Regions from separate parts of the Bovifimicola ammoniilytica genome, predicted to be linked through region 2. Evidence: riboswitches for the same ligand, from Rfam matches in the RefSeq annotation. Region 2 holds a riboswitch; each other region holds the start of a gene.

Region 1 (3,291 bases), on a different contig from region 2:
TTTGTCTTAATTCTAAGTTATTTAAAAATGTATCATAATAAAATACTCCACTAGCTACATACAAATATTCTTTAACATCTTCATTGTTTATTAATTTGTTCCATGAGACCTCTGCATCATTCCCCTCTGCCATCATTTCATCAATAAACTTCCCAATTCCATCACTTGCATTTTCCATATTTATATTAAATATATTATTTGCAATAAATACAGATTTTGATGATATTGATTTTATTAAACGGCTAACAAAACTTGAATCTCCCTCCTCCTTAAAATTACCATTTTCATCTAACAATTCTGCTGGCATATGATAGCCAACTCCAAATGAATTCGGACTTCCAATGTTTATATATTTCTTTTTTATACCTGGAAGACTCTTTAATAAGGATCCCACAAAACTTACTGTTGGTTCATAACATATTATTTTATCTGATTTTTTTTCAATATCTTCCTTATATTTATTTATAAATTCGTTTGAAAAACCTTGTCCATCAAACGAAACACATCTATCAATATCATTATTCTGTAAATAATTTTTACCCTGATTCTTCTCATACGCAATCGTCACATACTGTGCCTGATTTCCACCTGTTGAATGTCCACATACAGTTATATCTATATCTCCATCAATATTATTCAATTCTTTTCTTGCCGCATTAATAGCATCTTCATAAAATTTTAATTCTCTTTTTGGCGACTCCGTATCTGATACACATGAACCTTTAACATTTTCTGTCCATTCACTTATATTTATCTGTTTCCCATCATCATCTCTTACTATATAGGGACTATCAATATAATTTCCACAAAAAACTACGTATACTTCTGATGTGTCCTTATTAATAAAGCAAACTGATGATGTAGTAGTATCTTTTTTGTCAGGATATATCAGTTGTAAATTCATTAACTCACTATCATTTTCTATAAATGATATAATTTTATCCATTCCAAGTTCTTTATCTGTATATCCTGCTATCCCATCAAAACATGTTGTTTTTTCAACTTTCTTTATATCATTTATAATACTTTTAACGTTTTTATTACTCACATCTACAGTATCAATATTGTAATATGTTAATGCTGATAAATATAATAACTGTTCATTACTTAGACTCATTTGTTTCCTCCTCTATAAAAAAATCTATTTCATCTGTTCCAATCAATCCTCCAATTTCTTCATATCCTTTTTCTTTATATATTTTTTCTCTTTCTAAATATGTTTCTTCTGGATAGGATACTATTGAAATAGATATGCTATCATCTGACATTTTAGACTTTAATATTTTCTTAAAATACTTTTCATAATCCTGATTAAATTCATTTTCAGGAACTTCAATTCTATATGATATACATACATTTGCATTTTTTAATAATCCATCTAAAGTATTATTTTCACTTTCAATATAAAAGCTACTTGCAAAACCGCAAAAACCTTTTATTTGACATATTTCATATACAGATATATCACTAATATATCTATTAACTCCCATTTCATTAGATAAAGTATCAAATTCTCTTTTCAAAATATTTTGTTTTACCAATTCACTCATATAGTCATCTGATATTACTTTGTAAGAATCATAATATCCATCATTATCTATATCTTTATCTCCGTCTGGATATAATATAATCCAATACTCTTCTTCTTCACCTTTAATTTTAACTATAACTCTTGCATAATTATCTGAACCAATATATTTTCTCATTTGCCTACTATCTACTACTTCAAAGTCTTTTTGGTATTTATTCTCCATATATTCAAGAGCCACTTCTGCACACTTGTCTGCATTCATTACTGTTTTTTTATCACACCCTGTAGCACTTATAATTACTACTGAAAATATCGCCACTATTAACATACTTTTTTTTATCTTTTTCATTCATTTCCTCCTATAATATTTATTTTCCTTTTCTTTTGTATTAATATCTTCTGCCCTCCTTTACTTCTTTTATGCTTTTTATTTTAAAATTAAAAAAAGCATAACGAATACGTTATGCAACCGAACTATCTTAGGTATTTATTATACTAACAACTTACTTTCCTCAATAACTACCCGTAGACTCCTGGCTTTGCGTCCATACATTTCTGTATGTTTGCCCTTTATCTCTCTTTTACATTTACAGTATAATTTATTAACTTACTTTTTTCAACATTTTTTTCATTTCCAATACTTCTTTTCATACGCAATTGTCACATACTGTGCCTGATTTCCACCTGTCGAGTGTCCACATACAGTTATATCTATATCTCCATCCACATTATTTAATACATTTCTGGCAGCACTTATAGCATTATTATAAAACTCTACTGCAAGTTTTTGCTCTACTGTATCACACTCAACTGCCCCTTTCATATTACTAATCCATGTAGAATTACTATTAATGTTTCCATTTTCATCTTTATACTCATAAGGACTATCTATATAATTGTCGCAATATACAACATAAACTTCTGACGTTTCTGTATTTACAAAACATACTGATGATGTAGTATTATCAATACCACTAGGATATACCATTTGTAATTTCATTAATTCACTATCATTTTCTATAAATGCTATAATTTTATCCATTCCAAGTTCTTTATCGCTATATCCTGCTGCTCCATCAAAACAAGTTGTTTTTTCACCTTTCCTTACACCATTTATAATATTTTTAACATTTTTATTACTCACATCTACAGTATCAACATTATAGTATGCTAATGCTGATAAATATAATAATTGTTCATTACTTAGACTCATTTGTTTCCTCCTCTATAAAAAAATCGATTTCATCTGTTCCAATCAATCCGCCAATTTCTTCATATCCTTTTTCTTTATATATTTTTTCTCTTTTTAAATAAGTTTCTTCCGGATATGATACTAAAGAAATCGATATTATATCTTCTGATATTTTAGGCTTTAATATTTCTGTAATATTCTTTTCATAATCCATACTAAATTCATTTTCAGGAATTTCAATTCTATATGTTATATATACATTTTCATTTTTTAATAAACCATCCAAAGTATTATTTTTCTCATTAAAACTGAAATCGCTTGAAAAACCCCAAAATCCTTCTATTTTTGATATGTTTCGTTCTGTTATATATATATCACTAATAAATTTATTAACTATTACATTCTTAACATTACTGTCCAATTCAACTTTAATTTTATTATTAACAATATCACACATATAATCATCCGATATTACTATGTAAGAATCATAATATCCATCTTTATCTGAATCATCATAACCATCTGGACACATCATAATTCGATATTCTTTTTCTTTTCCTTTAACTCT
Region 2 (3,291 bases):
TATTCTTTTTCTTTTCCTTTAATTCTTACATCTACTTCTACATATCCTGCACTTCCAAAAACTCTTCTGACTTCATGCTTATATACAACTTCAAAATCTTCATTATATTTAGTTTTCATATATTCCAGTGCCACTTCTGCACACTTGTCTACATCTATATATACTTTTTTCTTACAACTTGTAGAACTTATAATTACTGTTACAAATACTATCAATAGTAACATACTTTTTTTTATCTTTTTCATTCATTTCCTCCTATAATATTTATTTTCCTTTTCTTTTGTATTAATATCTTCTGCCCTCTTTTACTTCTTTTATGCTTTTTATTTTAAAATAAAAAAAGCATAACGAATACGTTATGCAACCTGACTATCTTAGGTATTATTATTCTAACAACTTTCTTTCCTCAATAACTACCCGTAGACTCCTGGCTTTGCGTCCATACATTTCTGTATGTTTGCCCTTTATCTCTCTTTTACTTTTACAGTATAATTTATTAACTTACTTTTTTCAACATTTTTTTCATTTCCAATACTTCTTTTCATACGCAATTGTCACATACTGTGCCTGATTTCCACCTGTCGAGTGTCCACATACAGTTATATCTATATCTCCATCCACATTATTTAATACATTTCTGGCAGCACTTATAGCATTATTATAAAACTCTACTGCAAGTTTTTGCTCTACTGTATCACACTCAACTGCCCCTTTCATATTACTAATCCATGTAGAATTACTATTAATGTTTCCATCTTCATCTTTATATTCATAATTTCCTGCTATATAATTTCCACAATATACAACATAAACTTCTGATGTTTCTGTATTTACAAAACATACTGATGATGTAGTATTATCACTACCACTAGGATATACCATTTGCAATTTCATTAATTCACTGTCATTTTCTATAAATGATATAATTTTATTCATTCCAAGCTCTTTATCTGTATATCCAGCTACTCCATCAAAGCAAGTTGTATATTTCTTCTCCTCTATTATCTTTACAATATCTTTAACATTTTTTTTACCATCAACATTATAGTATGCTAATGCCGATAAATATAATAACTGTTCATTACTTAGACTCATTTGTTTCCTCCTCTATAAAAAAATCTATTTCATCTGTTCCTTTTAGCATATTAAGTTTTTCGTATCCATTTTCCTTATATATTTTTTCTCTTTCTAAATATATTTTCTCTGGATATGATTCAATGTAGACAGAAATAACATCTTCTGATATTTTAGGTTTTAATATTTCAGTAATACTCTCTTCATAACCTATATTAAATTCACTTTCAGGTACCTCAATTTTATATATTATATATACTTGCTTATTATTCAATAAAGCGTCCAAATTATCATTTCCATTTTCTATATAAAAATCGCTTGCGAACCCACAGAAACCATCTATTCTACATATCTCATCCACATACACATTGCTAATAAATTGTTTTAAACCTGCCTTGTTAATTATATAATCTAACTCAACTTTCACATTTTCTTCCACTAATTTACACATATAATCGTCTGATATTACTTTATATGAATCATAATATCCATCTTTATCTGTATCTTCTTCACCATCTGGATACACTATAACACGATATTTTTTTTCTTCATCTGTAAGCACTCTAACTGTAGCGTAGCCTTTTCTACCAATAACTTTCTTATTCTGTACGCTACTAACAAGTTCAAAATCTTTCTGATATTTATTTTTCATATATTCCAATGCCAATTCTGCACACTTATCCTCATCCATAATCGGCTTACTTTCACAACCTGTAGAATTTATAATTACCGTTGCAAATACAACTATTGCTATCATACATTTTTTTATCTTTTTCATTCATTTCCTCCTATAATATTTATTTTCCTTTTCTTTTGTATTAATATCTTCTGCCCTCCTTTACTTCTTTTATGCTTTTTATTTTAAAATTAAAAAAAGCATAACGAATACGTTATGCAACCGAACTATCTTAGGTATTTATTATACTAACAACTTACTTTCCTCAATAACTACCCGTAGACTCCTGGCTTTGCGTCCATACATTTCTGTATGTTTGCCCTCTATCTCTTTTTACATTTACAGTATAATTTATTAACTTACTTTTTTCAACATTTTTCTATTCTTCACAGTTTCTAATATATTGGTTATCACAAATTATATTAATAAACTTATATTTGCAGCTTAACAAACATCTTTTAAATTATAAATGGGTAGTTATCAGAACCACCCATTTAATATCATTTCAATTATTAATTCAAATCATTTGCAACTTTAGAGTTAGATAACTCATTCTTGATATATGATGTGGAATTATTCACATCATATATCAAGAATTATGTCAAATATCTAAGTTGATAATTAGTATTAATCATTAACTGTCACCCTTAGCCCCTTAGTTTTGCAAACACTTCATCATGTGTATATCTTTTACTTCCTTGTTCCTTTTGCCCCACGTTTTAGAGTCTTTAACTTTCTTAAAGCCACTTCTTTATCATTATAATTCACAATCATATTGTCGCCTGCATCTAGCACATATACATTTGACACGCTGTCACCTGCATTAAGTTTTATTCCCTTGACACCGATAGCACCTTTCTTCTTCTCAGGTATCTCCTTTAATGAGAATCTCAGGAACATTCCTTTTTCAGTCTGAAGCACTACCATTTCGTTAGTCAGTATTTCTTCCGAAGGCTCATTGCCTGTGCTACCATTTTCACCTGTATTGCTATCAGGATTAGAATTGCCATTTACATCCGTTTCTGATAAATTTTCTTTTGATGAAGCTGTATCTGATGAGTTCTGATTATCAAGATTATCCATGAAACTCATTTGTGTGAAATTGTCTCCATAACCTCCTGTGAAGTCGTCTCCGAATCCACCACTGAAGTCATCTCCAAAACCATTATTAAAGTCATCATTGAAGCCGCCGCCTAAATCATTATCTAATCCGTTAAATTCTCCCATATCATCTGAACCACCGGATAACGCAACAGGATTATATGCATTTTCATAACCTGCCTGTGAGATTCCATCTTTAATGACTGCTGCCGTAACTGCGTCAGTTATAGCGACATTTACAAGTAAGTCTCCTGCACCTAACTTAGTTGCCATTACTGTTTTCTTAGTAACATTGAATTCGCTGCTGTCAACGAGTTTCATCATACCTGTCTTAGTAGTAAATAACAACTTTCGTTCCGCCATTTTCGAAGTATCCGTAATAAATATAATATTCTCATCTTTGCTGTCATAATTACCCAGATTATCAATCGGTGTTCCCT
Region 3 (3,291 bases), on a different contig from region 2:
CAAGTCTTACGGAAACTGAACGTGAAGTGTTACAGTTAATGGCAAATGAAAGAACAAATTCAGAAATTGCATATTTTATGGGAATCAGCATAAATACAGTAAAATTTCATTCCAAAAATATATATAAAAAGTTAAGCGTTAATAACCGCAGACGTGCGGTAAAGGTTGCAAAAGAAAATAATATTTTGTGATTTACGCAGGAAATGAAATATTTGTATAGAACTACTACCACTGAATATCAGGAGGGACGATTATGAAAAGAATTTTATTTGTAGCAGATTTTAATGATACGGCCCATTGTATACAAGAGGCTATGTTAAGTCGGTATCAGGTTCAGTTGTGTTCTATGAAGAATGCGGAAGATGTATCGCATATGATTAGAATGTTCAGACCGGATATGGTGGTGGTATTTATAAGTTGTTATCAGAATATAAGTTCAAAGCTATTCTATATCCTGACGATTGTACATGCAGCTATTCCTATAATTACCATAGGTAAAAAAGAAGATACGATGCAGTATGAGATGCTGTATTCTAAAACGCAGTATACACATTTATATAGGCCTATTAAGAATAGGGATATTATGAAATGCATTGCGGACAGATTGCATATAACGGAAGATGAAAATGCAGAACATAAAGATATATCAGATGTAAGTAACTATATAGAAAATGAGGATAAAATTAAAAACAAAACGGATATATGGGATGAAGCTGAATTGGATAATGAAGCTGATGCTGACAAACGAAAACATATTTTGCTGGTAGATAATGATGATGAAATCTATAACGATATGAAATCAATTATTGGAGACAGATACAGAGTATCAGCAGCGGGTACTGAATTACAGGCAATGCGTATGTTAGAAAAAGACAGACCGGATATGATGTTTTTAAGCTATGAAATGCCTCTGTGTGAGGGGAGGATAATGCTGGAAATGATAAGAAACGATGAGGAATTAAGGAAACTTCCGGTTGTGTTCTTAACGAAGATTGCAGAAAAGAGAAATATTGCATCAATTATCAGATTAAAACCTGCAGGTTGTATCTTAAAGCCACTTGATAAGGAAATAGTTACGAGAATTATTGAGAAATGCATGGATGCAAAGCTAGAAGTCTAAGGTATATTACATAGATAGTTCGGTTGCAATAATACGAAAAGTTTTATTGCAGCTTTTTTTGTGTCTTGGAATAATAGTATATTTTTAGATAGAATTTGCCTTTAAGAAAAAGATTAAAAATATACCAAAATAAGATATAAGAAAATATAAATGTTGTGGGAACAATTAAAGAAGTTATTATATAAATAGAACAATTAAATATCGTGCAAAAGCTACACAAATGTTATAAAAACTGCAGTTAGAGACAAATGTCACCTTGAATATGGGTGACATTTGTTTATAATATAGACATAAATCTTGTAATATATATAATATTGATTAGAGATTAGAGATTAGAGATTAGAGATTAGAGATTAGAGATTAGAGATTTGAAACTTGAAAGTTGAAGTATAAAGCATAAAGTTTGAAATCTGAGTTTTAATTATTAGATTTAAGAAGAGAGGAACACTACACGAATGAAGATAGATTTAGAAAACAGAAAAAGAATTTTGTCTGTAGTCGCATTGGCATTTTTCAACTTTGTATTTCTGGGCGCAGAATATATGTTTGACAATATGATGACATATGTTGCAAGTTCAGAGAGTGTGGTGTTGGCAGAAAGCTATATTCTTGGAGCAAGCTGTATGGGATTCTTCTTATATCCGATACTGGACAAAATCATAAGTGGCAGCAGCAAATACATTATGGCATTTGCAAGCGCATTGGCCGGTATAATATGCATTTTTACGATATGCAGGCACAGTTCGTATATGTCAGTATTGCTGCCGGGGTGTCTGTTGTTTGCTGTATTAGGAATATTAGGAGGTGAGATTCATTATATATTCAGCGTTGTCATAAGCGAGCGTAAACATTTAGCAGAAAATATTGGTATTGCGTATGCACTTGGTATATTTATGCAGTTTATTAATAATAATCTGGTATTTAGTGAACTTGGAGAATCGGTATTCGTAGCAGTGACACTAGCAGTATTCGTGGTGCTGATTATGAAGTTAGAAGATTATATACCAGATGAAAATGTATTGTACATAAATGGAATGGGAAATATGAAGAGCCCTTTAATTGCAGGTGTAGCCTTGACACTTGCAGTTGTACTTATGAGCTGCATTTTCTCTACATTAAATATTTCCGTAACTTTAGTACACGCAGGCGGGAGCGTCGATATTGGACAATGGCCACGGCTTATTCTTGCTCTAAGCGGTCTGATGGCAGGCTTTATATATGATATTGGTGAACGAAAATATATGAATATTACAATGTATTGTGTAACGCTGTTGTCTACAATATGTGTCGTAGTTACTGAACTGGGAGGACCTTTCTTAGTTGGGTTAATACTTTTCTACATCTCGGCAGGGTTCTTTGTTGTGTTCTTTTCTACAGCATTTATAGAGTTGTCGGGGAATACGAAAGTCCCGAAACTTTTTGCGGGACTTGGGCGTGCTACTAATAATTTGTGCGCCATACTTACGGGAGCGTTGTCAGTTGCCCTGCTTAAGAACGACGTAATGCTAATTATAATCACAGCTTTATGCCTGTTTGCGTTGATAAGTATTGTTCTGTATATTTATTCAAATCAGTTTGAAAGAAAAACAGATACAGATGAAAAGGAAAAAGTGACTTATGAGGCAGATGAAGAAGAAAAATTCCGGACATTCTGTGAGAAATTCTCACTTACGCCAAGGGAAAGTGAAGTGCTGAAAACGCTGTTAATTTCTGATGAAAATGTACAGGATATAGCGGTTAAAATCTCAATGTCGAGAGCAGTGTTATACAGACATATAACCAATTTGAATAATAAAACTGATACGAAATCACGTATTGGTCTTATACAGTTTTATTATAATTGGAGAAAGAATGTATAAAATATGAGAAAGCAGGTGAGAAATATGGTTAAGACAAAGAAGAAAAAGTCATTAAAATTTAAGAATAAAATGGCATGGTTACTAGGCTTAGTTATGATATGTGTGTTTGGGACAATGCTATCAGGTGAAAATGTGCAAGGCGCAGATGTAAGATTAGTTAATCCTAAGACGGTAACAGTAAACATTAAGTCAGGACTGGAATTATTAGATACTTTTGGACCATACATTAAAGTTGATGATTGCGTGGTAACAGATAATATGGTTAATGTGGAAAAAGCTGATATGCATAAGATATCAATTCTTCCGCAGTTT

Evidence for each region. A riboswitch is a leader RNA that binds a small molecule or an ion and turns the genes downstream of it on or off. The one in region 2 is predicted to bind cyclic di-GMP.
Region 1: linked by a shared signal. The riboswitch ahead of OCV48_RS08840 (hypothetical protein) and the one ahead of OCV48_RS03750 (hypothetical protein) in region 2 are both predicted to bind cyclic di-GMP.
Region 3: linked by a shared signal. The riboswitch ahead of OCV48_RS11005 (helix-turn-helix transcriptional regulator) and the one ahead of OCV48_RS03750 (hypothetical protein) in region 2 are both predicted to bind cyclic di-GMP.

What each region holds. Positions count from the first base shown of each region.
Region 1 is NZ_JAOQJN010000006.1:1,933-5,223, reverse strand. It holds gene OCV48_RS08845 (calcium-binding protein) at 1-1,117, opposite strand, end outside; gene OCV48_RS08840 (hypothetical protein) at 1,104-1,880, opposite strand; cyclic di-GMP riboswitch class I at 1,993-2,109, opposite strand; gene OCV48_RS08835 (Mbeg1-like protein) at 2,160-2,744, opposite strand; gene OCV48_RS08830 (hypothetical protein) at 2,731-3,291, opposite strand, start outside.
Region 2 is NZ_JAOQJN010000003.1:2,567-5,857, forward strand. It holds gene OCV48_RS03740 (hypothetical protein) at 1-245, opposite strand, end outside; cyclic di-GMP riboswitch class I at 357-472, opposite strand; gene OCV48_RS03745 (Mbeg1-like protein) at 523-1,095, opposite strand; gene OCV48_RS03750 (hypothetical protein) at 1,082-1,852, opposite strand; cyclic di-GMP riboswitch class I at 1,965-2,081, opposite strand; gene OCV48_RS03755 (DNA gyrase/topoisomerase IV subunit A) at 2,441-3,291, opposite strand, start outside.
Region 3 is NZ_JAOQJN010000008.1:73,827-77,117, reverse strand. It holds gene OCV48_RS11015 (LuxR C-terminal-related transcriptional regulator) at 1-191, shown strand, start outside; gene OCV48_RS11010 (response regulator) at 254-1,120, shown strand; cyclic di-GMP riboswitch class I at 1,084-1,151, shown strand; gene OCV48_RS11005 (helix-turn-helix transcriptional regulator) at 1,576-2,979, shown strand; gene OCV48_RS11000 (hypothetical protein) at 3,004-3,291, shown strand, end outside.